Regions from separate parts of the Sporomusa aerivorans genome, predicted to be linked through region 2. Evidence: riboswitches for the same ligand, from Rfam matches in the RefSeq annotation. Region 2 holds a riboswitch; each other region holds the start of a gene.
What was found. A riboswitch is a leader RNA that binds a small molecule or an ion and turns the genes downstream of it on or off. The one in region 2 is predicted to bind molybdenum cofactor.
Positions count from the first base shown of each region.

Region 1 (10,169 bases), 1.3 Mb from region 2:
GGAACACCGGGAAATAACAAGGATCAGACTATTACGGCCCTATCCACGGGTGGCCATTAATCCGGCGCTGGCCCAAAAGATGAACATCCAGGAAGGCGAGTGGGTTTGGATTGAAACGCCAATCGGCAAGGTTAAGCAGACCGCTTTTATTACCACAGCCGTAGCCCCTAATGTTATTCAGGCAGAACGTGGTTGGTGGTTCCCTGAAAAGGAAATGAAAGCTCCCAGCTTAATGGGTGTATTTGAATCCAATATAAACGTATGTGTGGATGACGATCCGGACACTTTAGATGAGCTTTGCGGCAGCTTTTGCTCTCGCGGCGTTATGTGCCGGATTTCGAAAGTGGAGGGGAACGACTAATGCATTGGGGAATGCTAATTGATTTAAAAAAATGTGCTGGTTGCTATGCCTGCACGATTGCGTGTCAAAATGAAAACAATTTACCTTTTGATATGAAATATTGCAAGGTTGCCAAAGTCGGGCCAATTGGGGAGTACCCGAATTTAACGTCCTACAATATTACCTTAGGCTGTATGCATTGTCAGGAGGCTCCTTGTGTTGATGGCTGCCCCACAGGTGCCAGCCATCACCGGGAAGATGGCATAGTGTCTATTGATCCGGAAAAATGCGTCGGTTGTCTGTTCTGTATGGTGGTTTGCCCTTACGGCGTACGGCAGTTAAATGAGGAAAACGGCGTTGTGGAGAAGTGCACCATGTGCTTCAGCCGGCTGGAGGAGGGCATGGTCACACGCTGTGTGGAAACCTGCCAGTTAAAGGCCCGGCATGTCGGTGATCTCGATGATCCGGACAGTGAAATTGTCAAGCTGATCCGCAAAAATAATGCGCAGCCGTTGTACCCGCATTTAGGAACGAAACCATCAGTTTACTATATCATGCCATAGGAGGGGTTAGCATGGAAAAGCAGCAAGAATATTGGGCAAGTCTGCCGGCGTGGTATTTTTTCCTGGCCGCAATGGGGGCCATGATGTTTGTCACAGCTGCAGTGACCGATTTATTGGGAAATCCCATCGCCGGACAAATTAACGGCTGGGTAAGTATCGTAGCTTTTGTTATGGCCGCTTTTGGCGCGCTGCTATTATTGGTGGAACTGACCCATAAGAGCAGAGGGCATTTGGTAAACGCACGCCCCTTTGCCTCGGTCATGAGTTTTGGTTCGTTAGTACAAAGTGCCTATATTCCTTTGGTATTTTTGTACGCAACCTGTTTCTTCAGTTTTGTTCCCTGGGCGGGAATCGGCTGGCTCAAAGCCATCCTGGCTGTGGTGGCCATTATCACCGCCTTACTCTATGTAACGTATCCGGGAATCGAGCTGGCAGAAGCCAAAGGCCGGGCATTTTGGAACGGCGGCGGTTTGATCGGCGTTTTCCTGATTAACGGTACGGCAACCGGGATGGCGGCGCTCCTAATCATGCTGATGGTGCTTGGCCAGGCCGATAGCGCTTATACCGCGACCATCCGCAATCTGTCGGCGGCAGTGCTTGTTGCCCAGCTCTTTACCGTGCCGGGCTATGTACTGGGGATGAAACTGTCTTCGGCCGAGGAGGCGCGCCGCGGAGCCGCCAAGCTATGGAACGGTGAATTCAGCAAATCCTTCTGGCTGGGAATTGTCATCCTGGGAACCTTGGTTCCGCTGGTATGCAATCTGCTCTTTAGCTCGGTATACTGGCTGGTTATTGCCGCTGTGCTGACACTTATCGGCGGTATCAGTTTCCGCATTGATTTCCTGCGGGCAGCGGTACGGGTGACCTTGCCCGGCGAGGAACGGGAAGAAATGAGCCGCAAAGAGATTGCCCAACTGGCTATGACGCTGGAAGGCTGCTGGCAGGAAAAGGCTCGCTGGCTCAACGCACAAAAATAAAGCAGAGGTATTACTACTATGCACACCAGGATCGAATTTGCAACAAGTCAAGCTGAAGATGAGCTGCAGGAATTGTTCACAGCCTATGGTATGAGCATGGCGGGTGATGTCGATGAACACATCGTGGTAAAACAAGATAATAAAATTGTGGCGGGAGCCATGGTGGCCCAGCTTGATAACAGTCTGTATCACATTTTGCTGTTTGCCGTGAGGATGGATGCCCGGTCGCAGGGGGTAGGCAGCCGGTTAATGCAGGCCATGCTGCGTAATCCCGGACGATACTGTCAACCCCCCGGGGAAAGCAGTGACGCTTCCTATCAGGTTACTACCGTGGCCCGGGGGACAGCGGTACCGTTTTATGAACAAAACGGCTTTATCGCCTGTGATTTTTCGGAACTGGCATACCCCTTTGATACGCAGTGCACAGGTTGTTCTGACAAGAATAGGTGCAACCCGGTGGCCATGATGTTTGCGCGTTCATGAGCGCAGTACAGACAAATCAGCACAGAGGAGCGAGCGGAATATGGAAACAAATTTTGTTATCCTGGGAACCGGCGCGGGGCCGGGATTGCCATCCTTCTTTTGTGATTGTGTAGGCTGCCGGGAGGCCAGAAGTAATCCGGCTTTAGCCCGGACCCGCAGCGGTGCATTCCTGGATACCGGCACAACCAAGATACTGATTGATACTTCACCGGATCTTAGGCAACAGCTTATCCGCGAGCAAATCAGACAGGTTGATTACGTTTTTCTTACTCACTGGCACTATGATCATTTTGGTGGTTTGGGGGAACTGGAATATTATGTGAAACTGGTACGTCACGAACCTATCCCGTTGTTTTTACCACCAAGTGCCGTCCCGCAATTTACGGCCGCTTTTCCTAATTTGCGCGAAGTGTTTTCCGTCCGGGCGTGGGAATTTAACAAGCCCTATGGTTTTGGCGAGGTAAGTCTTATGCCTTTGCCTGCCAATCACGGTATAGAAACGGCCGGTTTTTTGGTTAGCGCCAAGGGGTGTCAGTTGGCGTATTTTCCGGATACTGCCGGCTTGCCGGCTGAAAGCGCAAAAGTGGTGGTCGGTGTTGACTGGCTGGTGTGTGACGCCACTTTCCATGGCGAGAACTGGTTTCCTCACGCCCATATGTCCATCGAAGAGGCCATTGCACTGGGACAGGAAGTAGGCGCTGGAACTACCATCCTTACCCATATGGCCATACATTACAGCCAGCCGGTTGCGAACAAAGAATTGCAGGCTGAAGCCACCCGGCAGCCGCAGGTAGCGGTTGCCTACGACGGTATGCGCATCAGGCTGTAGCAGCTTAGAAGCAGATACGGTCAGAACCCGAAAGGGGAGAATACCATGAAAAAGTCGCTGGGATCAAAGCCATGGGCGCTGCCTTCACCGGTATGGGTTGTTGGCACCTACGGGGACGACGGCCAGCCAAACATGATGACCTTGTCCTGGGGCGGCATCTGCTCATCAGACCCGCCGTGTGTTGCCATCTCGGTGCGGAAGTCGCGTTTGACATATAGCAACATAATTAAGCGCAAAGCTTTTACCATTAATATACCATCCAAGCAGCACCTAACTGCGGTTGATTACGCCGGGATTGCTTCAGGCAAGCACGCCGATAAGTTTTTGGCCGCCGGCCTTACCCCAATCCAAAGTGACCTGGTGCAGGCGCCTTATGCCGAGGAATTTCCCCTGATATTGGAGTGCAGGCTGCTGCATACGGTAGAAATTGGTGTCCATACTCAATTTATCGGGGAAATTCTGGATGTTAAAGCTGAGGCAGCGGTGCTCAATGAACAAAAATGCCCGGTTATAGAACTGATCAATCCGATTATTAGCACGGCACCGGACCGTAAATATTATGAAGTGGGCGGCTGTCTGGGGCAAGCCTATCACACCGGTTTGAAAATCGTGGGCACGAAAATTAAATAAAGATTGGTACTCCGAGCTGACTGACCTAACGGCATTCTATGGTCAGTCAGTCTGAACCGGCTGGTTCACGGGGCAGCGGGAGAAATTCCGCTACCTCCCATCTTTGGAAAGGAGGCGTTTCATGAGTTTTTTCAAAGAACTTCTGTGCGCTTTCGTCACAGAAGTTTTATTTTTGACTATTCATTTAGCAGTAAGGGGAGTGAATGTCCGTGTTTGATAGTTATGCCAGAGAAATTGACTATTTACGTGTTTCGGTTACGGACAGATGCAATTTGCGCTGTAAATACTGCATGCCGGAAGAGGGGATTGAAGATATTGGGCATACCAATGTACTGGCATTGGAAGAGATTTTTCGACTAGTCCGTATCGCTACCCGGGTTGGCATTCGTAAAGTGCGGTTAACCGGTGGCGAGCCGCTTGTCCGCAAGAATATTACCAGGCTTATTGCGCAAATTGCCGCACTACCCCAGATGAAAGAGGTTGCTATTACCACTAACGGAATTTTGTTTGCCGACATGGCTGCAGAACTCAAGGCAGCGGGTCTCAAACGGGTCAACTTCAGTTTAGACAGTCTTCGCCCTGAGCGGTTTCGCTATATTACCGGCCGGGGATCGATGGAGGATGTTACGTGTGCTATTACTAAAGCGCTGGCGCTCGGGATGGCGCCGATAAAAATCAATACTGTCGTCATGAAAGGGATTAATGACGATGAAATCCTCGATTTTGTCAGACTGGCGAAAGAAATGCCGCTCCACGTGCGTTTTATTGAGTTCATGCCGGTAGGTGATTTACCGTTTTATAAAACTGACCGGATGGTTACGGTCAGTGAGATAAAAGAAATTGTCGGGCAGCAGTATAGCTTGCATAAGAGCTTAACTGTGCAAGGCAACGGACCTGCCAAATGCTATCAGATAAATGGCGGTTTGGGTACGGTTGGTTTTATCAGCGCCATGAGTGACCATTTTTGCACCGAGTGCAACCGGATTCGTATGACAGCCGATGGCAAGCTGCGTGGTTGTCTGTTCGGTAAGCAGGAACTCAACCTGAAACTGGCCTTGCAGAATGGCGCCAGTGATGAAAAAATTGCGCATCTCTTTAGCAAAGCCATCAGGGAAAAACCTAACCGCCACTACATGGGGGAAGGCTGGGGCGCCGATAACAAACGCAAGATGTACCAAATAGGAGGATAATGATGGAGTTTACTCATTTCAATGATGCCGGGTATGCCCGCATGGTGGACGTTAGTGCCAAAACAGATACTGTGCGGATTGCTGCGGCGCAGGCCGTTGTGCGTATGCAGCCGGCTACGCTGGCTGCCATCAGGAGCGGTGGTATAAAAAAAGGTGATGTGCTGGGAGTTGCGCAGGTGGCCGGCATCATGGGCGCCAAGCAGACGGCCGGTGTCATTCCCATGTGCCATCCGCTAATGTTAAGTTCAGTAAATATCTCCTTCGACATCAATGAACCGGCTTCCAGTATAACCATTAACTGTGAGGTGAAGACAACCGGCAAAACCGGTGTGGAAATGGAAGCTATCAGCGGCGCCGGTATTGCCGCTATGACCATTTATGATATGAGCAAAGCCATTGACCGCTGGATGGAGATTACGGATATCAAGCTGTTGGAAAAATCAGGCGGGAAAAGCGGTCATGTGAAGCGCGGGCAATAAAGAGTAAGGTGTTCCAAGGAGGCTAAGATGTACAAAACAGCCATTCTGATCATGAGTGATAAAGGGGCCCGCGGCGAGCGCCAGGATTTGAGCGGTAAACAAATTAAGGAATCGCTGGGGCCTAGCTATAGTGTTGAGTATTATAAAATTATTCCGGATGAAAAAGACCAGATTATGGCGGAAATGCGCTATATCTGTGATCAATTATCGCCGGCGCTCTTACTTACCTCAGGGGGAACCGGTTTTTCCAGCCGCGATGTGACGCCTGATGCCACCAGGGAAGTGATTGAAAAAGTTGTGCCGGGAATACCGGAAGCCATCCGTTATTACGGACTGCAACAGACACCTAAGGCTATGCTGTCACGGGCTGTTGCCGGCATTCGGGGCAAGACGCTCATTATTAATCTTCCCGGCAGTGTGAGAGGCGTGCGTGAATCGCTGGCGGCTGCACTGCCGGCGCTGGATCACGCACTGGATATTCTTCAGGGGATGGCGTCAGAGTGCGGACAGGGATGATTTAACGCTAGAAATCCTAATACTTTGCAGGCGGAGGTTATGAAAGTGGCAAAAGTAGTGGCAATCAATATCAGTGAGGAGAAGGGACAACCCAAACAGGCCATTGATAAAGGCTATTTTGCAGTAAATTGCGGACTTAGGGGAGATGCGCATGCCGGTGAATGGCACCGGCAGGTAAGTCTTTTAGGGAACGAGAGCATTGACAAGATAAAGAAGCTGGGTTTTGACAACCTGGCGACAGGAAGTTTCGCCGAAAATATTACCACCGAAGGTTTGATACTGTACGAGCTACCTGTCGGCACAAAACTTAAAGTCGGCGAGACCATTATGGAGGTAACGCAAATCGGCAAGGAATGCCACATGGGCTGTGCCATCCGCGAAAAAACCGGCGACTGCGTTATGCCGCGGGAAGGAATATTTGCCAAAGTAATTACCCCTGGCTGGATAAAACCAGGCGATGTCCTGGAACGGCTTAACTAGGCAGAGAATGCGTTACTAATTGGAAAGGGTTGAAAACTATGCAAATGGTCAGGGTAGAAGATGCCATCGGCAATGTATTATGCCATGATATTACGAGAATAGTGCCGGGGGAGTTCAAAGGAGAAGCTTTTAAAAAGGGGCATGTCATCTGTGAGCAGGATATACCTACATTGCTGAAACTAGGCAAAGAGCACCTGTATGTGTGGAAACTGAAGGCAGGCTTTCTGCATGAAAATGATGCCGGACTGCGTATAGCCAGAGCAGTAGCCGGGCATGGGCTTGCGCTGAGTGAACCCAGTGAAGGCAAGGTAAATCTTATAGCCAAGCACGACGGGCTGCTCACTATTAACGAAGAGTTTTTAACTGGTATTAATTCCATTGAGGAAATTGTCGTTGCTACCCGCAACCATAACCGTCCGGTAAAACAAGGTGACAAAGTAGCCGGTGTCCGGGTTATTCCCCTGATGATTGACGAACAAAAAATACAAATGGTGGAAGAGATCGGGCAAAAAGTCGAAGTTGCAGCTGTTACACCTTATCGTTCCTATAAAGTAGGCGTAATTACAACCGGCAGCGAGGTGTATCACGGACGCATCCAGGATAAATTCGGACCGGTTGTCAAGGCGAAAGTAGCAGGATTTGGCTGTAAAGTCCTGCAGCATATTCTCGTGCCGGATGATGCGGCAAAAATCGCGCAAGCCGTGAATGCGTTGATTGCCAACGGTGCTGAACTAATACTGACTACCGGCGGTATGTCGGTTGACCCTGATGATGTAACCCCGAGCGGCATTAAAAAGGCCGGTGCACAAATCGTTACTTATGGCGCGCCGGTATTGCCGGGATCTATGCTCATGGTTGCCTATATTGGAAAAGTGCCGGTTTTAGGATTGCCAGGCTGCGTCATGTACCATAAAACGACCGTCTTTGATCTGCTCTTACCCTTAGTTCTGGCCGAACGGCGGATTACCCGGCCGCTGATTGTGAAACTGGGGCTGGGTGGTATGTGTCTGGAATGTGATGTTTGTCAGTATCCGGCTTGTTCCTTTGGTACTGGCGCATAAAGGAGAGGAGGGAAACAAGTGAAAACAAGTATTTCCTTGGAAGAAGCCCATGCAATTTTAGGGGAATTGGTCCAGCCTGTAAAACCGGGTTATGTGTCGCTGTTTGCTGCGGCAGGCAGGGTTTTATGCCGGGATATACAATCAGGTGTAAACCTGCCGGCCTTTAGCAAATCCCCGCTGGACGGTTATGCCGTGCAGGCCGGTGATACCCAAACTGCCAGCCGTTCCCAACCCGTCGTACTGGAGGTCATTGAAGAGGTGCGGGCCGGCTATGTGCCGCAGCGCAAAGTGGTTTCCGGAACAGCCATAAAGGTAATGACTGGAGCGCCGGTGCCTGAAGGCGCAGACGAGATTATAAAGTATGAAGATGTCGTCAGGGAAAATAATCATATTTCGCTGTCTTATCCACTGCAGCCAGGTAAAAATGTGATTAAGGCCGGCGAAGACGTAACGCTAGGTGAGATGATTGCCTGCCGGGGCGCGTTGTTAAATCCGCCGCTGGTTGGGTTGTTGGCGGCGGTAGGTATCGCACAAGTACCGGTCTATGAAAAAGTCAAAGTTGCCATTCTCAGCACCGGCGATGAACTGGTAGATCCGGCTACAGCTTTACTTCCCGGAAAAATCTATAACAGCAATTTGCACAGTTTGAATGCATTCTGTTCCCAATTAGGGACCGAACCTATTTCCATGGGCATAGTGCCGGATGAAAAAGAGGCAATTGTTGCCCGGTTGGGGCAAGCGCTGTCGGCAGCTGATCTTGTGATTACAACCGGTGGCGTATCGGTGGGGGATTATGATGTTGTGCCCGATGCACTGGAAGCAATCGGGGCCGAAATTGCCTTTTGGAAAGTAGATATGAAGCCCGGTTCACCGGTAATAGCAGCCCGGTACAACCAGAAGCTGATTATCGGACTATCAGGCAATCCGGCTGCCGCCTTTATCACCTTTGATCTGATTGTTGTACCGCTGATAAAAAAAATGATGGGGCTTGCAGAGCAATTTCCACCCAAAATATCGGCTATACTGACCGACAGCTTTAATAAACCCAGCCAGCAGCGGCGATTTTTGCGCGCCAGGGTACAGCGGGACAATGAAATGAATTATGTGAAATTAACGGGCGAGCAAAGTAACGGAGTTTTGAAATCAATGATTGATTGCAATGCCTTAATTGATGTGCCTGCCGGCAGTGGACCGCTGATAGCCGGGCAGGAAGTTTCGGCAGTTGTATTAAGGAATGCTGCGGCGGGAATTTTTATCTAACGGGTAGGTTCCTCCTGTGATTAACCCGCTATATAAGCCCCCCGCTTCTGCAAGTGGGGCTTATACTCCGCCTGAAACTAGTTTGCTTCATCAGACTATCCTATATTGCTTGGTTTAATAGTTTTCTTAGTAAATCAGAAAGAAGCATACTTTCTGATTTACTAAGAGTAACTTTGCTCTATAAACCGCTTCCCGTGGGGCGAGCCAGGTTCTCATTTAAATCTATATAGGGGAGGTCTAATGATGAAAGGATTTCAAACCCAGGAATTAAATCGTGTTATTGAAATTGACCGCAAAATCTGTAAGGGTTGCGATTCCTGTAAGGCATTTTGCCCGGCAGATGCAATTGCTGGTAAATATGGGGCCGCACATACCGTCACTACCGAAAAGTGTATATCGTGCGGCCAGTGCCTTGTCAACTGCCCGTTCGGGGCGCCTAAAGACATGGTTGACGTTGTCGACAAAGTAATTGAGAAGCTTAATAATAAGCAGTTGACGGTTGTCGGCACCATTGCCCCGGCCGTACGGGTTGCCATCGGGGAAGAGTTCGGGATGGAACCAGGCAGCCTGGTCACGGAAAAGCTATATGGCGCTCTCAACCAGGCCGGCTTTAAAATATTGGACACCAATTTTACCGCCGACCAAACCATCATGGAAGAAGGCATGGAGTTAATCGCCAAAATCAGGCACTATGCCCTGGGTGAACCGGCCGAACAGCCGCTGGGACCGTTGCCGCAATTTACATCTTGCTGTCCCGCCTGGATTCGGTATGTGGAATTATACTATCCTGAGTTTATTCCTAATTTGTCGTCTGCAAAATCTCCCATGATGATGGCCGGCGCTCTGGCTAAGACTTATGGAGCCAAAGAAGTATGGAGAGTAAAACCTGAAAATATTTTTGTGGTTGGCATTATGCCCTGCACCGCTAAGAAATTTGAAGCATCAAGACCGGAATTTGACAGTGCGGCGCACTATTGGCGCAAGCAAGGTGAGAATGGTCATTATCCTGATGTTGATGTAGTTCTTACTACCCGGGATTTGGCCCGCCTATTTAAGAAACGGAACATTGATTTTGCCAATGCTCCCGAATTTACTGACAAAGATAATCCTTTGGCTCAATATAGTGGTGCAGGCACTATCTTCGGCAATACGGGCGGAGTTATGGAAGCTGCACTGCGTACTGCGTATTTCGTGATTACCGGCCGGGAGCTTGATGTGCTGGAGTTCAAACCCGTACGGGGACTTGCCGGCGTGAAGGAAGCCAGCGTAACCATGCAAGACGCCAAAACCAGTAAAGAAGTTACGCTGAATGTTGCTGTCGCTCATGGCATCAAAGAGAACGTTCGGCCGCTCTTGGAAGA
Region 1 covers NZ_CP156926.1:1,821,086-1,831,254, forward strand. Annotated here, with positions in the region: gene SATMO3_RS08225 (molybdopterin-dependent oxidoreductase) at 1-361, shown strand, start outside; gene SATMO3_RS08230 (4Fe-4S dicluster domain-containing protein) at 361-903, shown strand; gene nrfD (NrfD/PsrC family molybdoenzyme membrane anchor subunit) at 915-1,880, shown strand; gene SATMO3_RS08240 (GNAT family N-acetyltransferase) at 1,899-2,363, shown strand; gene SATMO3_RS08245 (MBL fold metallo-hydrolase) at 2,404-3,192, shown strand; gene SATMO3_RS08250 (flavin reductase family protein) at 3,238-3,822, shown strand; molybdenum cofactor riboswitch at 3,819-3,952, shown strand; gene moaA (GTP 3',8-cyclase MoaA) at 4,032-5,012, shown strand; gene moaC (cyclic pyranopterin monophosphate synthase MoaC) at 5,012-5,491, shown strand; gene SATMO3_RS08265 (molybdenum cofactor biosynthesis protein B) at 5,519-6,007, shown strand; gene SATMO3_RS08270 (MOSC domain-containing protein) at 6,047-6,487, shown strand; gene SATMO3_RS08275 (molybdopterin-binding protein) at 6,526-7,548, shown strand; gene glp (gephyrin-like molybdotransferase Glp) at 7,567-8,808, shown strand; gene SATMO3_RS08285 ([FeFe] hydrogenase, group A) at 9,049-10,169, shown strand, end outside.
Region 1: linked by a shared signal. The riboswitch ahead of moaA (GTP 3',8-cyclase MoaA) and the one ahead of SATMO3_RS14770 (aldehyde ferredoxin oxidoreductase family protein) in region 2 are both predicted to bind molybdenum cofactor.

Region 2 (10,169 bases):
GGCAGTATGGTCAGCCCCCATCGTAGTTGTTGCATAGGTCACACCCACGCCTTTAACGGCGCGAGGATCATAAGCCGGAATACCCTGTCCTTTGACTGCCGGGACACGGCTTACACCATACACTTTACCGGTAACAGTCGCGCCAGCGCCTAAAATGCGTCCAAGCGGCGTTGCTTTGCCCATCTCATGAATCAGTTCAATTGCCGCTTTACTGTCACCGAACTTTGCTACACCGGCTTCCATGGCCACACCCAGAGTTACAGCCATCTCAATGGTGTCTACGCCATAATCGTCGCACAGCCGGTTCATATAAGCAATATCGTCCAGATTGTTGATACCGAGATCAGCGCCAAAACCCCAGCAGGTTTCATACTCCAGGCCGCCGGTAATCATTTTTCCGTCTTTATCTTTATAGGTTTGTGAACAGCGGATGATGCAACCGGGCGAGCAGGCGTGAGTCGGATTGGCACCCCTGGCTTTGATGGTCTCATACATAGTTTCGCCGCTAATATCATTAGCGCCTTCAAAACGTCCCTCTGTAAAGTTTCTGGTCGGTAAACCACCGGCTTCGTTTAATATATTGACAAGTACGTTGGTGCCATAGGTCGGCAGGCCTTGACCGGTAACAGCATGGGTAGTAAGGGCTTTTGCCAGTTTCTTCGCGCCGGCCCGGAATGCCTCTTCGTTAACAAAAGGTATATTGGCTGCACCGGCATCATCAACGACAATCGCTTTTAAGCCTTTGCTGCCCATGACTGCCCCCAGACCGCCGCGGCCGGCCTGACGGGTAGGTTCTCCATCCTGGTCGGTTGCTCCGATACAGGCGGAAGCCATTTTGTTCTCGCCGGCAGTACCGATAGTGGCGATACCGGCTTTAGCGCCGTATTTTTGCTGCAGTTTGGCAGAAGCATCGTAAATGTTAAGTCCTTTCAGTTCGGGGCATTCCTCTAATTTTATCCCGTCTTTTGTAACTACTATTGTGTACATTTTATCGTCTGATGCTGTATCTTCAACAATAATGGCCGTTACGCCGCAACGGCCCAGCTTATGGCCGATAAAACCGCCTACATTACTTTCCTTGATAGTTCCGGTCAGCGGGCTCTTGGCGCCAAAAGACATCCGGCCGGCGTTGGGGGCAAAAGTGCCGGTTAGAAAGCCCGGTGCAAGAACTAGTTTGTTGAGCCTGCCAAGTGCATGGGCATTGGCATCCACTTCGGTTTTTACTATGCGGGAGGTAAGTGCCCGCCCAGCCAAGCCTTTGTACTGTTCGCCCGCTTCTTTGGTTACTGCCAGAGTGGCCATGTTAACACGGTAAAACACAAAAATCTCCTCCTTAATTATGTTTAGAAAAACAAAAAAAGAAAGTCTGCACACAGACTTCCTTTGCGTAAGGCAGGCATGAAAATTACTCTCCATGCCCTTTGGTCAATACTTCCGTTACGGAAACACTGACTCGGAACTCATCTTAGTAATACATATTCTCCTAGATGTCAAATATTCCTTCTCTTTTTTTAAAAAAAGGGAGTGAAAATTTCAAAAAGTCATCCGCCAATTTGCGACATTTTGCGAAAAAATGTTGTTTGGCTGTCAGAACTTGCCAATGTATGTCCCTGAGGTTTTTCCGCAATTGTATTGTAAAACAATCGGGCAATCTCGTCATCGGTTGCACCGCTCCTAAGTGCCGCCTTAATATCAATCTCCTGGTTGGATAATAAACAGGGCTTAAACTTGCCATCGGCAGTCAGACGGATACGGTTGCAAACGCTACAGAAGTGCTCGGAAATTGGCGTTATAAACCCGAATGATCCTTTAGCCTGCGGCAAATAGAAGTATTTAGCCGGTCCATTACCGCGAATATCAAGTGTAGGCTTCAGACTTCCCCGGCCGAAAGAGTTAATTGTTGTTTTAATCTCATCGATACTTGGCCCACGGCCGACCTGATTTTCACCTATCGGCATATATTCAATAAAGCGAACCGAAACCGGCTCGCGATGTACCAAATCGACGAAATAGGCAATATCTTGCTCAGTTACTATATTAGTAAGCACAACATTAAGCTTGACAGGTGTTAACCCTGCCTGCAAAGCGGCTTCAATCCCTTGGAGCGTATCGTTAAGATTGCCGCCTCGGGTAATGCTGCAAAATTGTTTTGGGTTAATTGTATCTAAACTAATATTTACTCTGGTTAAACCCGCCTCTTTGAGTTGGACAGCCATTCCGGCCAATAAACTGCCATTTGTTGTCATAGACAGATCAGTTATCAGCTTTAATCCGGCAATATTGCGAATAAATTCCACAATACCACGCCGGACCAGCGGTTCGCCGCCGGTAAGCCGGACCCGGCTTACTCCCTGTTGGCCGACAATACTAATTACCCGCAGAAATTCTTCGTAGGAGAGAATTTCATCATGCTTTAACAATTTCACGCCTTGTTCGGGCATACAATAAACACAGCGAAAATTGCATAGGTCAGTTACCGAAACCCGCAGATAGTTTATTTGCCGGTTATGTCCGTCATGCATAAATAATCAGTCCTTTAAATTAGCGTTATTTAGCACTTTATGTTCTAAAAAATCTGCCATAGCGGCTACATCATCAAGCGCATAGTGAGGCACACCTTCATAAAGCGCGGTATCTGCCACCACCGCTAAAAGCTCAGGCTTAGAACCAAGCGGCAAATGCCCTGCCGCCTGGCGAAACACTTCTATCTTGGGTTTGTTTTCCGCTTTATAGCCTTCTGTAATTATTATATCTACATTGTCAATGCTGCTAACAATCTGGTCAAGAGGCAGTTCCTGGTCAGTCTTTCTAATCATAGCCACTTTATGCGGGGATGCCAGATAAACGACCTCGGCTCCGGCCTGCGCGTGCCGCCAGGTATCTTTTCCCGGCCTATCAAATTCAAAATCGCTGTGATGGTGTTTTATTACCGCTATTTTATAACCACGCTTTTTAAGCTCGGTAATTAGTTTCTCCAGATATGTGGTTTTGCCGCTATTTGAACGTCCTACTACAGATAATATCGGGATCATTTTCAGTCGCCCCTTTTGCCGGTAGAAATGATTGATATTTTTAAAAATTCTCCATTTTTACCGATTAACCTTCCTGGCAAATCATTATACTTTACTTTTTTCCTGACCAGGCAGGATTTTTTTATGGTTAATCGGAAAAATACTATATTAAATTCAATTGATTCTTTTTGGAGGTGTATCACTATGACTACTTTAACCTTTTATGGCCATGCATGTTTTTCTCTGACTAACGGCACTGCCACTTTGCTGTTTGACCCGTTTTTAACCGGCAATCCCCTGGCAACTGCCAAGGCTGACGAAGTTGAATGCAACTACATCCTTGTCAGCCACGGGCACGGGGATCACCTTGGCGATACTGTAGCGATCGCCAAGCGCACCGGCGCAACAGTCATAGCAACCGCCGAGTTGGCAGGCTTGGTGGGAGAACAGAATTGCGTCAACATAAGTATGCATCTGGGAGGAAAACGAACCTTTGATTTCGGCTATGTGCGGCTAACGCCGGCTTATCACGGCGCGGGCGTTCCCGGCGGCCATGCGGCCGGTTTCATTGTCAATTTCTATGGCAAGACAGTTTATTTCGCAGGTGACACCGCACTATTTGGCGATATGGAGCTTTTAGGCCGTCTGGAGAAAATTGATTATGCCTTATTACCAATTGGCGATAACTATACCATGGGACCGGATGATGCTGCAGAAGCTGCCAAAATGCTTAAGCCAGGCACTGTCATTCCTATGCACTATAATACCTGGCCGGTAATTGAGCAGTCGCCTGAGGTATTCAAAGCCAAAGTGGAAGCCTTTCACATACCTGTACATATCTTGACCCCTGGTCAGAGCATTACACTGTAATTTTCTTACTAGCGACAAAATCGTCCGCAGCTTCTGCTACGGACGATTTTTTTATACGAAAATATATTTGGAGTAAAACTACCTGCGCCTTTAAGCCTGGGAACGGCGCAACTCTGCTGTTACAGTTCTTTCACCATTGCGATTTCATCACAGTTAGGAAACTTGGGGCAATTGATACATTCTTTCCACATTTTATGAGGCACGCTTTCCTTAGGTACCTCCTTGAAATTAAGCTTAGCAAAAAATCCGGGCTGATAGGTTAAAGCAAACAGAGTTTTAACCCCCAGCTCCCTAGCTTCCTCGGTTAGCATTTCAACAATTTGCCGGCCAATTCCCAGTTTAGTCTTGCTGGGGTGCACAGCCAGCGCCCGAATCTCGCCCAGTTCATCCCACACGAGATGTAAAGCGGCAATACCAACAACTTTTCCCTCTTCTTCCGCCAGGATAAATTCCCGCAAACCTTCATACAGGGTGTTGCGGGCCCGCGCCAGCATCAGTCCCTGGTCGGCATAATCATTAATTAATTTAAGGATGTCTTCGACATCACTGAATTTAGCCTTACGATAAATCATAGCTCATCCCCCAATCCCCTGCATTATTATACAACAAATATAATATTTATACAACATTAATTACTTTTAACCTTACTGCTTGGACACAACAGTTGTAAGGGACAGATGGTACAGGCCGGACTGGCCGCTTTGCATATCTTACGCCCATGCCATATGAGCCAATGATGGGCATCTCCCCATTTATCCCGGGGGATAGCGCGCATAAGTCCCTGCTCAACAGCGAGCGGTGTGTCGCCGGTTGCCAGCTTAAGCCGGTTTGCTACACGAAATACATGGGTATCAACAGCGATCGCCGGAATGCCAAACAGCTGGCTTAACAATACATTCGCCGTTTTACGGCCTACACCCGGCAGTTTTATCAGCTCTTCAAAGGTGTCTGGTACCTGGCCGCTATATTCATGGCACAAAATTTGGCAAGTGGCAATTATATTTTTGGCTTTGCTGCGAAAAAGGCCGCAATCCCTTATTTCTTCCTCCAAACCTGCCTGACCAAGCTCCAGAATTCTGTCCGGTGTGTTATATTGGGGAAACATGCGTGTTGTGATGATATTTACCCGGACATCGGTACACTGCGCCGACAGAATTACGGCAATTAACAGTTCAAACGGTGTAGAATACTGTAGCGCAGTCGTTGTATGTTGATAATGTTGTTCCAAAAGTTCGAGCATTTGTTGTTTGACAGCTTTTGTGATTCGCACACCCGGAGCCTCCAATTTATAATCTGATCATGTACATATTGTACCCTATTTAGCTCAGCAACTCCAGTACATAAAAACATTTACCCGGCTACCGGATAATGGATATTGAATTCAATATATTTTTGTCAATTTCAGCAATTGTTATTTTCATCTTCCTTTTTTTGTGGTATTTTCTCTTTATTGGGTATTGATGCCCTGTGGCTAAATACACAAAACTTACAATTTCAAATTATGGAAAGGTCGTGATCATCTAAGTATTACATTTTCAGTTCAAACTTAATATCGACGAAAGGGAGTATCAACATGAAGGCATCTTTTTTCAAGTCCCTGCACACACAAGTTTTTCTCGCCATTATCCTGGGTGTAGGGCTGGGACACCTGTTTCCTGCCGTAGGAGAAAACATGAAACCATTGGGCGACGGTTTTATTAAACTCATTAAAATGATCATTGCCCCGATAATTTTCTGCACCATCGTCACCGGGATCGCCGGTATGGACGACATTAAGAAGGTTGGCCGGGTTGGCGCCAAAGCGTTAATCTATTTTGAAGTGGTCACAACTTTTGCACTGATTATTGGCTTATTCCTGGTAAATTGGCTGCAGCCGGGAGCTGGCATGAATGTCGATGTCAGCAAACTTGATACCAAAGCCATCGCAGCGTATACCACGGCAGCCAAAGCGCAAAGTTCAGTTGATTTCTTCATGAACATTATCCCGAACAGTGTTGTTGATGCTTTTGCCAAAGGGGATATTCTCCAGGTTCTCCTATTTTCCGTTCTGTTTGGCTGGGCATTACTGGCTATGGGGAAGAAAGGCGAGGCTGTCTTTGGCCTGATAAGCGACATCTCGCATAGTTTATTTGTCATCGTTGATATTATTATGAAGGTTGCCCCTATCGGCGTCTTTGGGGCTATGGCCTTTACCATCGGCAAGTACGGGATTGCCTCACTGGGTCCGCTTGCCAAATTACTGGGCTGTTTCTACGCAACCTGCGCCTTCTTCATTTTAGTAATTCTTGGCTCAATAGCCAGATGGGCTCATATCAGTATTTTTAAGTTTCTCGCCTATATTAAAGAAGAGCTTTTAATTGTACTGGGTACTTCCTCGTCGGAAAGTGTATTGCCGCGTCTGATGGAGAAACTGGAAAAACTGGGCTGCGCCAAATCAATAGTCGGTTTGGTCGTGCCGACAGGTTACTCTTTCAATCTGGACGGTACATCAATTTATTTAACAATGGCCGCCATCTTTGTAGCCCAGGCGACTAATACCGAGCTTACCCTGATGCATCAGCTTACTATCCTTGCAGTCCTGCTGCTAACCTCTAAAGGAGCCTCCGGTGTAACAGGCAGCGGTTTCATAGTCCTGGCAGCCACTTTATCTGTCATTCCCGGCATTCCGGTGGCAGGCCTGGCCTTAATTTTTGGCATCGATAGGTTTATGTCCCTCGGGCGGGCCATCACTAACCTGATCGGTAACGGCATTGCCACTATTGTTGTCTCCAAATGGGAAAATGAACTGGATGTAAAAAAAATGAAACAGACTTTGACCTTAAATCCGGTATCTGATCCCAAGTCGGCCGATACGTATTCCCACTAAGCCAACAAGTTAAACTAATACCTCTATACCATCGGAAAGGGGCTTCCACGCATGATTATGCTTAGCTTGCGACACTGTACCCCACTGAACAATAATGGTATAACAGGTTTAGTCGAATTATTCTGGAATGCAAGCATTGCGGTACGGCACACGAACCGAAATAATACCAGCGCCCCGTGTTCCTGCCCCATTCATGAAAATAATCATGTGACAAGTTGCATTCAATGCGAAACGACAGCGACCTAAGACCTTGGAAAACCCGATCAGGGCTTCCAAGGTCTTTTATATTTTCCGACGACTAACCGGCTCTAAGACGCCCACTTCCACAAGTGGGGTTTATACCCCTACGGGCACAGGCGGGCGGCTAAATCTATTTTATAAGAAAAAAGCCATCATCCATGAATTACCCGGATGATGGCAGTCAATAATTATTTTAAGGCCTTTGCAATCGCCGCTACTGCACAATCCACATCCTCCGGGGTGATTCCCCAGTGAGTAATCATGCGGCAGGCATAGGGACCGATAAGTTTTATTTTTATATGTTCTTTGAGCAATGCTTCAGTAACAGAAACTGCATCTTTCCCGGCCGGTTCAAAGTTGATCTGGACGACATTGGTTTTGACCAGGTTCACATCCACCAGACGTTCATCGACAGCTGCCAAACCTCTTGCCAGCCGCAGGGCATTCTCGTGGTCTTCCCGCAATCGCTGCCGCATAGTCGTTAGCGCAACAATTCCGGCAGCCGCCATATGACCGGCCTGACGCATGCCGCCGCCAATCCGCTGTTTTATCCATTTGGCTTTTTCAACAAATTCCTTGCTGCCAAGCAGCATGGACCCAAAGGGAGCAGCCAAGCCTTTCGTCAGGCAGAACTGTAATGCGTCTGCATGTTTTGCCAGTTGCGGCAGATCGACCTGCAAAGCTTCTGCAGCGTTAAAAATCCTGGCCCCGTCAAGATATACGGACATGCCATGATCGCGGGCAATTCCGGCCATTTCGGCCTGATACTCGGGCGATAACGGATATCCCCGGTTTAAATCATAGGTGTTCTCCAGGCATAAGACCCGGCTTACAGGCGATTGAACGCCCTTCGGTCGGATAGCTTTTTTCACATCATTAACTGCAAATTGCCCCTGAGTGCTTGCAATAGGACGCGCCTGCACACAGGACAGAGCCGCTAAGGCCCCAACCTCCAAATTGTAGATGTGCGTGTCCTCGCCCACAATCACCTCGTCACCAAGCTGCGTTAAGGCCATAATAGCAATTTGATTGGCCATGGTACCGGAAACCGTCAGCATGGCCGCTTCTTTACCAAACATAGCGGCACTCATTGTTTCAAGTTTACGGACAGTCGGATCTTCTCCCAGGATGTCATCCCCTACCTCGGCTTCAAGCATAGCCTGCCGCATATCCTGTGTCGGCTGAGTAACCGTATCACTGCGAAAATCTTTGTACATAATATTATCCCCCATTCCCGGAACAAGTTGTCTATATAGTATCCAATAAAGATTTACAAGAAGGTGTTGGGTAAAGATTAATACTTAAAAGTATATAGGCAACCAACAGTCAATGTCAATTTTATTCCAGTTTATTTTTCTTGTTAAGTCTTTTCATATCGACTCCTCTTTTCACACAGTCATACTGCGCTGCAGGACAAACTTTACACTCCGGTTGGTTTTTAACTGTTTTTAAAACTCAACTTGACACTCCCCGATTCTCTGCTATAATAAGTTACAGGATATTAAAATCGCCGGACATAATAGGTGGTCGTTATGATGATAAATGCTATTAATTTATATACAAAACAATACTTTTTCTTTTTTGCTTGGGCCAGCTTTTTTGGCGCAGGCTTGTTTACATGCAACAATTTAATAACACCACTGTCTGTGAGTCCTTAACAAGAGAACATGTCGTGCTATGACAGCAAACCTAAGGCTCATTGAGCCTTAGGTTTTTTTATTTAAAACAAAATTCAGGGGGTATACATTATGGTCATTGTATTAAATTCTTCGGCTACACCGGAACAAATCGAAAAACTAAAACAAGAGCTCGAAAACTATGGCTGCAGTGTCTGGCCGACCTATGGCCAGTTTCAGACCATTTTGGGGATTGTCGGCGATACCGGCAAGCTCGACCGGGATTACCTTTTAAGCAAGCCTTATGTGGAAAAGGTGCTGTCTGTTCAGGAGCCTTATAAAAAAGCCAATCGGACCTTTCATCCGGAAAACACTGTTGTTACTGTTGGCACCCAAACCATCGGCGGCAATCAGTTAGCCATCATTGCCGGACCGTGTTCTGTGGAAAGCCGCGAACAAATTATTACTATTGCGCAGGAAGTAAAGTCAGCCGGAGCCGGTTTCCTGCGCGGCGGAGCCTTCAAACCCCGTTCCTCACCCTACAGTTTCCAAGGTATGCAGCAGGAAGGCCTTGAGTTGTTAAAGCAGGCCAGAGCGGCAACCGGACTGCCGATTGTCACCGAAATTATGTCAGTCAAACAATTGGAAGAGCATCATGAAGATATTGATGTAATCCAAATCGGGGCCCGCAATATGCAAAATTTTGACTTGCTTAAAACAGCTGGCCAGCTTAACAAACCTATACTATTGAAAAGAGGACTCAGCGCCACTATTGAGGAGCTTTTAATGTCGGCGGAATACATTCTGGCCGGCGGTAACGAGAATGTAATCTTGTGCGAACGCGGCATCCGGACATTTGAAACATATACCCGCAACACCCTTGACCTTAGTGCCGTATTGGCCATTAAAAAGCTAAGCCACTTACCGGTTATTGTCGATCCCAGTCATGCCGCCGGCTTATGGTGGATGGTGGAAGCCCTGTCCAAGGCAGCTGTCGCGGTAGGCGCCGATGGAGTAATCATTGAAGTCCATCAAGACCCCAGTAACGCAAAATGCGATGGACAACAGTCCATTAAACCTGAACGCTTTGCCCGACTTATGCAATCTTTACGGGAAATCGCCCGTATTGAAAACCGGACAATCTAGCGCTGCTTCATTATTGTAAGCGTTTTATAATTATTCCGCTATTTTATGCTCCCCTTACAAATGTTACAATAATTACAGCGCTCCTGGCCAGGGCAGCATTGTTGAGGGGTGATGATATATACATGAAGAGACTTCTGCTGACCGGTGTCCTTGCTCTCCTGTTGTCTTTAAACTGCCTGACGAACGCTTTCGCCGGCAACACAATTATCCGCGAAGATCTAGGCAAATTTTTCACCGGCTATGAAGGAACCTTTGTTTTATATGACGAAATTAACGATCAATATACTATCTATAATGAGCAGCAAAGTAACGCCCGGCTTAGCCCCTGCTCCACCTTTAAAATCTATAACTCGCTTATCGCTCTGGAAAGCGGCGTCGTGGATAAAGAGGATGTGTTTACTCTCATTAAATGGGACGGGA
Region 2 covers NZ_CP156926.1:3,124,015-3,134,183, reverse strand. Annotated here, with positions in the region: gene SATMO3_RS14770 (aldehyde ferredoxin oxidoreductase family protein) at 1-1,320, opposite strand, end outside; molybdenum cofactor riboswitch at 1,363-1,471, opposite strand; gene moaA (GTP 3',8-cyclase MoaA) at 1,542-2,522, opposite strand; gene mobB (molybdopterin-guanine dinucleotide biosynthesis protein B) at 2,529-3,032, opposite strand; gene SATMO3_RS14755 (metal-dependent hydrolase) at 3,216-3,881, shown strand; gene SATMO3_RS14750 (N-acetyltransferase) at 4,001-4,453, opposite strand; gene nth (endonuclease III) at 4,510-5,151, opposite strand; gene SATMO3_RS14740 (dicarboxylate/amino acid:cation symporter) at 5,455-6,747, shown strand; gene SATMO3_RS14735 (low specificity L-threonine aldolase) at 7,176-8,204, opposite strand; gene aroF (3-deoxy-7-phosphoheptulonate synthase) at 8,736-9,749, shown strand; gene blaOXA (class D beta-lactamase) at 9,872-10,169, shown strand, end outside.

Region 3 (10,169 bases), 860 kb from region 2:
GATAACAGGTACTGTAATGGCCTTCATGTGCTGGTTTATGAATAAGCTGGGCGCGGCTCAGTTAGCGACCTTAATTCCGGCGCTCTTCGGCTGTGGGACAATGGCCATTTTGGCTAAAACCATTTACCGTCATGAAGCCGATGGAACTAAAGAAGACGATGAAAAGCCGTATATGGGCTTTCATCTGGCGTTTTCTCCTTATTATATTCTAATTACTTTATGTATTATGACGCAGATCAAATCAATAGCAAGTATTTTCAACCCATATACCTGGGGACTGGATTATCCGGCTATAACGACGGCTGCCGGCTTTGCTGTAAAAGCGGAAAAAATGTATTCCAAAATTAATATTTTTTCCCACCCGGCGCCACTATTGCTCTTTGCGGCATTCTGCGCATTTATGATTTTCAAAGCGACCAGCAAGTGGAAGCAGGGCGCGTTTGACGGAGCGCTCAAGGCTACTATCTCCCAATGTGTTCCCACCAGTATCGGGATCACAAGCATGGTTATGATGGCCCTAATCATGAATGATACAGGAATGACCAATTTACTGGCTCAGGGTATTGCCAAATCGACAGGCATCTTATTCCCGGTATTTTCACCATTTATCGGTGTGCTGGGAGCCTTCCTGACCGGGAGCAATACAAACTCGAATGTTATGTTTGGCGCGTTGCAGTATGAGACGGCTAAAGTATTGGGGATCAGTACGGTTATTATGTGCGCCGTACAGTCTGTCGGCGGTTCAGTCGGTTGCTCCATTGCCCCGTCAAAAGTATTGATTGGTTCGGCTACCGTTGGGCTTGACGGCCGTGAAAGCGAGGTCATGAACCGGACAATACCTTATTGTATAATTATTTCGCTGCTTGTGGGCATAAATGCCTGGATCTTTGCCTACATGCTGTTTAAAGATTTGCCTTAGGTTAAAAGGCGTATGAATTATACAAAGGAGGTATTGTAATGAGTGCAAACCCTGCGCCTAATACCAATCCTACAGTCGTCATAGCGCCGGTATCCTGGCGGAAAAAATATCGTGCCCCGCTTATGAATGCCGCCTTCTGGGGATTTTGGATTGGCTTTTATCTCGCGCATCAGGGCGGAGTCACCAACAATAGCACAATGATTAATTTGTCGTACCTGATATTTACTCTGTCCTGCCTGGTGCCACTGGTTACAAAGAAATAATGGAGGGGAAATGCCGCTGTTGCGGCATTTCCTTATTTCTTACTCAAAGGGAGGTATGCCGGTGACTATAAGTGTAATTTACTATATTTTGCGATGGACTAGTCTGGCGATATCAACCGGAGTTATCGTAGGAGCCGGCGTAGCCGCTTTTTTAAGACTGCTGTCCTGGTCTATCAGCGCTTGGTCAGAGATGGAATATTACTATTTTTTCTTACCCGTTTTTCTGTTACTAAACCGTGTTTTGGTTAATCTGCTGGCTTTTCACAGTGCCGGCGGGAGCGATATGGTCCTTGAGGCCATTCATCGCCAAAATGGTAAGCTCTCCTTAGCCGGAATCCCGGCAAAAATGGGGGCAACTGTTATTACTATTGCCGCAGGCGGATCGGCCGGCAAAGAAGGACCCGCCGCCCAACTGGGTGCAACTCTTGCGTCGGCGTGGGCACGATTGCTAAATATTGAAAATAATGATTGCCGCAAAATAGTTATTTGCGGTTTATGTGCTGGATTTGCCTGTGTATTCGGGACACCTGTCGCCGGTGCTGTTTTTGGTGTAGAAGTGCTGTTTATCGGCAAGCTGCTCTATGATACTTTGTATCCGGCTTTTCTGGCGGCAGTGACAGCCTACTTAACCTGCCAGCTATTGGGGGTCGCTTATTTTTATCAGCCTGTTTATGTTGCAGCAGGTGGCTGGCTGGTGGTGCAGGCCATCTTGCTCGGACTAGTTTGTGGTTCAGTGGCTGTGCTTTTTATAAAGAGTATTCAATGGTGGCAAGAGCTGTTTGTCTGCTGGCGTTTACCTCAATATATAAATACCATTATTGGCGGTATATTGCTGAGCTTGGTAGGTTATTTTATTAGTCCGCTGTATCTGGGCTTAGGCTTGGAATTATTTGAGGCCGGTATCAACGGCCAAAACTTAGCCGCGACTGCTTTTTTCTGGAAAACAGTAACAACCGGCATAACGCTTGGCTGCGGTGGAACAGGGGGCATTATCACTCCCGTTATTGTTGTCGGGGCGGCAACCGGCAATTTGTTCGGGCAGATTTTAGGAAGCCTCGATGTGTCCGTTTATTCCGCCATTGGTATGGCGGCTTTACTGGCTGGAGCTGTAAATACTCCGGTAGCGGCTGTGATTATGAGTGCCGAGCTTTTTGGCGGTGAAGTGCTGCCGTATACTGCGGTGAGTTGTTTAATCAGTTATTTAGTCGCCGGGCACCGAAGTGTCTACCCCAGTCAAATAATTTTTTCCGGTAAGGTTCCCTTTCTGTGTGATGACGAGGGGAAAACAGTTAGATGCGCCCGGCGTGAGGCCAAAAAGGCATTTTTAGCAATTAATGCTAAAATCAATGCAGGAAGATGTTGTAACAAAGAGAATACAGACAGCAGGGACAGGTAACTTTTAGCTGTCATTGCGTATGGGCATAGTAACGCTTTAGAAAAAAGAGGATAAGCAAATTCCCGGAAAGGAAGTTTGGACAATATGCAAATTAGGAAACTGGCGTATACCGCTATCTTTATGGCTGTTGGCGTATTATCGGCGCATTTGGTTTATATTCCGGTGGGTGTCGCTAAGTGCTTTCCGTTACAGCATGTAATTAACATCCTGCTGGCTGTACTTTTAGGCACGCGATATTCCGTTTCAGCCGCATTCGGCATTGCTTTACTGCGTAATATTTTGGGCACTGGCTCCGTTCTGGCCTTTCCCGGAAGTATGGTAGGGGCGGCTCTGGCTGGCATGATGTATCAAAGAACGCATAGCATCTGGGGCGCCATTATTGGTGAAGTCGTTGGAACCGGCATTTTCGGCGCATTACTGGCCTATCCTATAGCTAAATATTTTATTGGCTCATCAGCCGGAGGGTTCTTCTTTATTGTTCCTTTTATGGTCAGCACAGTAGGCGGTAGTATTATTGCCTACGTATTGTATAAAACAGCCATTCCGGCAGTACTTACCAAAAAACTTAATATTGGCGACAGGGCTGATTAATTTCGGACGGTGGCTTGTTTTCAGAAAGCTTTCTAATTTGCAGAAATAGAAAGCTTTTTTTGTTTGGCTTACTAAGGAAAAAAGTAATTTAAATTAATTACAAAAATATGGAAAGGTATTTGGAAAATGCAGGATTTTACGACTAAGTAACGAATATATATAAAACAATAAATAGAATATTCAGTAACTCCAAATCTGAGGGTCTAATGGAAACTATGACCATCAGATCGATGGGTTTTCCGGGAAACCGGACGACCTCCCGCTGCGGAAAGGAGTCAGTGCATGATGGAGACAGGGCGCTCATCCTTCTGGCGTGTCCTGTTTTTTCTTTATCCTGATAGAAAGTAAAGTATAACTTTTGCCTGGATAAGGGCTACATCGGCCTCGCTCTTTAGATCTTTTTCGCGCGTATGTTATTTTTTCACAGTCGCACCTTGTTGAGTAAATTTAAGACAGGCAGGTGTTTTTTTTGTGACTATGTATGCTGAGAATAATTTTGATGGCACGCTGGCCGGATGGCTAAGGTTTACGTCACCGCTAAAAAATAAGGATAAAAACTATAAGTATGCCGTTAGACGAGATATATTGGAATCATGGATACGATGCCGTGAGGCCAAGGTGAGCCCGACTGATAATCGCATACATCTTCAGCTCGAATACACTAGCCTTCAGGTTATGTTGCGGCAGAATCAGGAACTTATCAGAATTGCTAAGCCTTTTATGGAAAACCTGTATAAGATTGTAACCGGTTCCGGTTTTGTAGTTTGCCTGACAGATGTACGCGGATATATTATGGAGATATTGGGAGACAAAGACACTTTGCTTAACCCGATAACAGTCAGTTTTTTTCAGGGGGCAAGCTGGAGTGAGGAAGAGGCTGGCACCAACGCCATTGGTACAGCTCTGGTAATAAAGAGGCCCATACAGGTATCAGGTTCGGAACACTATTGCCGCAAACACCACTGTCTGACTTGTTCCGCCGCCCCCATTCTCGATGCGCAGGGAAATCTTCTGGGGATTCTCGATGTTTCCGGGGAATCTACGGCCGCGCATCTGCATACGCTGGGAATGGTTGTTGCAGCTGCTGAGGCGATTATGGCTCAACTAGGCATCCGCAAAAAGAATAATGAACTAAAAGTAATTAATCACCGCCTGACAAATATATTTAACACAATGTCCGATGGTGTGATTCTGGTTGATAATAACGGTGTTATCAGCGAACTAAATCCTGTCGCCCAAAAGATACTTGATGCTGATTTGGGTAAACCGGAAGTCAAGCCGGGGGTTCAGGTGGAGAGCATCTTGGGGACGAAACAAACCTTTATTCGCAGAATGCTGAAATGTAAAGAATCCTGTCTTGATGTGGAAATTATGCTTGATACCGGTCAGGGGCTTAGTCATTGCCTGGCCTCAGGGGAACCGGTTACCGATGAACAAGGCTTTGTTACCGGCGGTGTTATTATCCTGCGGCCGATAAAACAGATTCAGAGCTTAGTTAACCGCTTTATCGGGCATTATGGGACACTGCAGTTTAGTGACATTATCGGTGAAAGCAAGGCTATATTGGAAGCTATCCGGATAGCCTCGCTGGCTGCGACAACGATGGCGAATGTTTTGCTCCAGGGGGAAAGCGGCACTGGCAAAGAGATTTTTGCCCAGGCTATTCATAATCGCAGTGACCGGCGCGCCGGTCCCTTTATTGCCGTTAACTGCGGGGCTATACCGCGGGAACTGATTGGCAGTGAACTGTTTGGCTACGGCGATGGTGCCTTCACCGGCGCCAAACGTGGCGGCAAGCCGGGAAAATTCGAACTGGCCTGCGGCGGAACCCTGTTTTTGGATGAAATTGGCGATATGCCGCTAGAACAACAGGTCGCCTTATTACGGGTATTACAGGAACGAAAGGTAAACAGAATCGGATGTGATAAAGTAATTCCCATTGATGTGCGTGTCATTTGCGCTACAAATAAGCACTTAATGAAAGAAGTGGAAAAAGGAACGTTCCGTAAAGATCTGTATTACCGGCTGGATGTTATCTCCATTACCATACCGCCTTTAAGGGAACGCCCGGAAGATATTGTCCCCTTGTTTAATCATTTTCTGGAAAAGTTAGATAAACAGTCCCGGAGACTTGTCGTTAGTCCGGAAGTCATTGAACGGCTTGTACGCTATAGCTGGCCGGGTAATGTACGTGAACTGCAGAATGTAGTGGAGCGGATTGTGAGCCTGACAGAAGGTCAGCTTATAACGCTGGCAAATTTGCCGCAGGATATCTGTAACCGGCAACCGGCGAGTGTAGCAGGCATAGTTGCAAACAGTCCGGATGATACGCGGCCGGAATCTGTCTGCAGGCGGGAACAGCGCCGGGTTTACCTGGCGGAAAACGAACGCCAGGAAATTGTGGCTCTGCTATCCAGTCACCGGGGCAATGTCAGTTTGACGGCCAAGTCCATGGGGGTGTCGCGTAATACCTTATACCGGAAAATGAAGCAGTACGCTATCTACAACTAAAGCATAAAGTGTCCCACAAGTGTCACATAAAAGTGACACTTGTGGGACACTTAACGGAGCAGATTACATAATTTTGAAGAATCAACTGGACAAAGGCCGGTTGATTCTTCCTTTTTTTTTGATATACTGTGAAATTTTTCTGATTAATTAGAGGCTCTGCGGCTCGTGCTTTGACAGTATACTTGATGGGACCGTATTTTTTATTTATGTAGGATTCGCAAGGTTGGTATGAATCTTGCGTTCTAAAGGTATAGCAAACAGGTGGTAAGGCGATGGTTACGCAGATAAGATTTAGCTAAGGAGGGCGGTCCATGAGAGTAATACCTGTATACCAGGCTGAAGGCATGGTACTTTGTCATGACATTACCGAGATTATTCCGGGAAAGAGAAAAGGTAGAGCTTTTAAAAAAGGGCATGTAATTCGTAAAGAAGACATTGATAAACTGCTTAACATTGGCAAAGAGAACATCTATGTCTGGGAAGTAAATGATAAGACCCTGCATGAGAATGAAGCCGCAGCCAGATTTGCCAAAGCAGTGGCCGGACCTGGCGTCGTGCTGGCAGAGGCAGCCGAGGGGAAGGTGGAAATAAAGGCCGGCAGGACCGGGTTGATTAAAGTCAACATCGATGCACTGGACCGGATTAATGATATTGAGCAAATTGCAATCGCTACCCTTCACTCCAATCAGATGGTGACTGAAGGCAAGAAAATTGCAGCCTGTAAAATCGTTCCTTTAGTAATCGGCACGGAGAAACTGCAGAGAATTGAGCAGATATGCACTGATTATCAGCCGGTAGTAATGGTAAAGCAGTTACTACCATACAAAGTCGGCGTTGTGACAACCGGCAGTGAAATCTATCACGGCCGGATAAAAGATTGTTTTGGCCCTGTGCTTACTGAGAAGTTTGAAGGGTTAGGCAGTTCGGTTTTAAGGCAGGTATTTGTGCCTGACGATGTTTCTGAGATTGTGAAAGCCATTCATGGCTTGCTTGCCGAGGGGGCCGATATGATTGTTACTACCGGTGGCATGTCTGTGGACCCCGATGATGTTACTCCTTCCGGTATTCGGGCTGCCGGCGGGCTAATTGTCACTTATGGAGCGCCAACTTTGCCCGGGGCCATGTTTATGCTGGCTTACTTTGGCATTGTTCCGGTTCTAGGCTTACCCGGCTGTGTAATGTATCACAAAAGTACAATCTTTGATCTTGTGGTTCCCCGGCTGTTAGCAGGGGAAGTGCTGGACAGGCGGGATATTACCAAGTTGGGGCACGGCGGTTTGTGCTTGGTATGCGAAGAATGCCGCTATCCCGAATGCGGCTTTGGCAAAGGCATTTAATGAATGTTAAGCCTTGTATATTTCGGAGATGCAGAAATCTCCTGAAATATAGAAATTTTCAAAAAGGAGACAAGAGCAGATGCAAAAAAAAGTGCTGAACATCAATGGTTTGCCCAGAACGCTAATTGTTGATCCTGAAGCCACTCTGGCAAGCGTACTCAGGGAACAATTACTGTTAACCGGCTGCAAGGTTGGCTGCAATCAAGGTCAATGCGGGACTTGTTCGATTATTATGGATGGCCGGGTAATCAGATCTTGCGTTATGAAGATGAAAAGAGTGCCTGATGAAGCGCAAATCACTACTATTGAAGGTTTGGGAACACCTAACAACCTTCACCCGCTGCAGGTGGCCTGGATGGCATATGGCTGTGCACAATGCGGCTTCTGCAGTCCTGGTTTTATCCTGTCGGCAAAAGTTTTGCTTGATGAGAATCCCAATCCCGCCAGGGAAGAGGTCCGCGAATGGTTCCAAAAGAATCGTAATGCATGCCGGTGCACAGGCTACAAGCCTTTAGTCGATGCTGTTATGGCAGCTGCCCGGGTTGTCCGCGGCGAAATTCGTAAAGACGAGCTGATGTTTAAACCTGTCGGTAATAAAATTTACGGCACCACCTATCATCGTCCGTCTGCGTTGCAGAAAGTTACCGGTACCTGGGATTTTGGCGCTGATGTTGGTTTGCAAATGCCGGCGGGGACATTGCGCTTAGCACTTGTTCAGGCAGAAGTATCGCATGCAAATATTAAAGGCATTGATACTGCGGCCGCTGAAAAAATGCCTGGTGTATTCAAAGTAATTACTCATAAGGATGTTAAAGGCAAAAACCGGATTACCGGCCTGATTACTTTCCCGACAAACAAAGGTGATGGCTGGGACCGCCCTATTCTTTGCGATGAGAAAGTATTCCAGTACGGCGATGCGATTGCTATTGTCGCCGCCGATACCGAAGAGCACGCCAGAGCGGCAGCTAAAGCCGTCAAGGTTGATCTTGAAATCCTGCCGTCCTATATGAACGCTCCTGCTGCTATGGCTCCTGACGCCATTGAAATACATCCCGGTACACCCAATGTGTATTATGAGCAAGGAGTTGTAAAAGGCGAAGACACCAAGCCGATTATGGATGATCCCGGTGTTATTACCGCCGAAGTGGAAACCTACTGCAGCCGTCAGCCGCACTTGCCGCTGGAGCCTGACTGCGGTTCGGCTTACATTGATGAAGAAGGTCGTTTGACAATCCACTCCAAGAGTATTGCCCTCCACCTGCACCATGCCATGATTGTTGCCGGTATCGGCATTGAGCCGGAAAAGTGCCGCCTGGTCGCCAACCCGACAGGCGCTACCTTTGGTTACAAATTCAGCCCGACCAATGAAGCTTTGCTGGGGGTTGCCTGCCTGGCTTGCGATGGTAAACCGGTTTCACTTAATTTCAATATGTACCAGCAAATTACCTATACCGGCAAGCGTTCGCCTGCGCTCGTAAAAACTAAGCTGGCTGCCGACAAAACAGGCAAACTGCTTGCTATGGAAACCAACTGGTGGCTTGATCACGGCCCATACAGCGAGTTCGGCGATCTGAACTTAATGCGCCAGGGTCAGTTTACAGGGGCTGGTTATAATATTCCTAACATTCGCGGCAAAGGCAAGTGCGTATGCACCAACCACGCCTGGGGCTCCGCTTTCCGCGCTTACGGTTCGCCCAAAGCTTTCCTGTCCTCGGAAATATGCATAGATGTCTTGGCGGAAAAACTGGGTATGGATCCACTGGAATTCCGCTACAAGAATGTCTACCGTCCCGGGGCAACTACGCCAACCGGTCAGGTGCCGGAAGTTTTCTGTCTGCCGGAAATGCTTGATAAAATCCGTCCATACTGGGAAGAAGCCAAAAAGCGTTGTAAAGAGCTTTCCACGCCTGAGAAAAAACGCGGCGTAGGTTTGGCAATTGGCATGTACGGCTGCGGCTTGGACGGCCCGGACAGCTCGCACGCCTGGGCTGAATTAACCAAAGAAGGTGTATCCATCGGCAGTTCCTGGCAGGATCATGGCCAAGGCGCCGACCTTGCATTTTTAACTCACGCCCATGAAACCCTCCGGCAAATGGGAATAACGCCGGAACAGATCAAACTGGTAATGAACGATATGGCCTATACTCCGGCCAGCGGACCGTCGGGCGGCAGCCGTCAAAATGTTATGACCGGCAATGCAACCCGGGTTGCCTGCGAAATGCTGGTAAATGCAATGCGCAAACCGGATGGGACATTCCGTACTTATGACGAAATGGTGGCGGAAAACATTCCGCTTCATTATAACGGCTCCTGGACTGCCTCCATGTGTACCGACTGCAGTCCCGATACCTGCCAGGGAAATCCGTTCCCAATCTACATGTATGCTGTTTTTATGCCGGAAGTGGAAGTCGATATGAAAACCGGTAAAGCTACCGTAGTCAGATTTGTAACCGTACAGGATATTGGCACGATTACCAACAAGTCAACATGCGACGGCCAGGTCTATGGCGGCTTGGCCCAGGGAATTGGTCTTGCTCTTACCGAGGACTTCGAAGACCTTAAAAAGCATACCAGCCTTGTCGGCTGCGGTTTTCCCTTTATCAAGGATATTCCGGATGATATGGAAATCATCTACAACATTACTCCGCGTGAGCATGGACCGTATGGTGCTGCCGGCGTAGGCGAAGGTCCGTTAACTTCGCCGCATCCCGCTATTCTTAATGCAGTCTATAATGCCTGCGGCGTTCGTATCTTCTCAGTACCGGCACTGCCGGAAAAAATAAAAGCCGGTTTAGAGACACTGGCAGCTAAAGAACAAGCCGCCGGCGGCAAATAATCTGATAATGTAAGACTACGCTTCAGTTGGGCTTGTCCCAACTGAAGCGTAGTCAACCTTATCCAGTAGAATAAGGTTATGGATTACTCACTACTTACGTTTTTTTACAGTGGAGAGGGGGTTCGCTATGGATCAGCAACTACTGCGTCAACGGGAAGCGAAATGTGTTCAAGAGAATCCACCCGGCTGTACTGCCCGATGTCCGGTCCATGTTGATGTACGCGGTATAGTAAATGCTGTCCGGCAGGAAGACTATGCGGCAGGTTTTGCCGTGCTCCAGAAAATGGTTCCGTTTCCGGGAATTATCAGCAGGATA
Region 3 covers NZ_CP156926.1:2,259,933-2,270,101, forward strand. Annotated here, with positions in the region: gene SATMO3_RS10345 (L-lactate permease) at 1-919, shown strand, start outside; gene SATMO3_RS10350 (hypothetical protein) at 958-1,182, shown strand; gene SATMO3_RS10355 (chloride channel protein) at 1,244-2,578, shown strand; gene thiW (energy coupling factor transporter S component ThiW) at 2,663-3,169, shown strand; molybdenum cofactor riboswitch at 3,345-3,460, shown strand; gene SATMO3_RS10365 (sigma-54-dependent Fis family transcriptional regulator) at 3,647-5,680, shown strand; gene SATMO3_RS10370 (molybdopterin-binding protein) at 5,992-7,017, shown strand; gene SATMO3_RS10375 (molybdopterin-dependent aldehyde oxidoreductase) at 7,097-9,853, shown strand; gene SATMO3_RS10380 (pyridine nucleotide-disulfide oxidoreductase/dicluster-binding protein) at 9,981-10,169, shown strand, end outside.
Region 3: linked by a shared signal. The riboswitch ahead of SATMO3_RS10365 (sigma-54-dependent Fis family transcriptional regulator) and the one ahead of SATMO3_RS14770 (aldehyde ferredoxin oxidoreductase family protein) in region 2 are both predicted to bind molybdenum cofactor.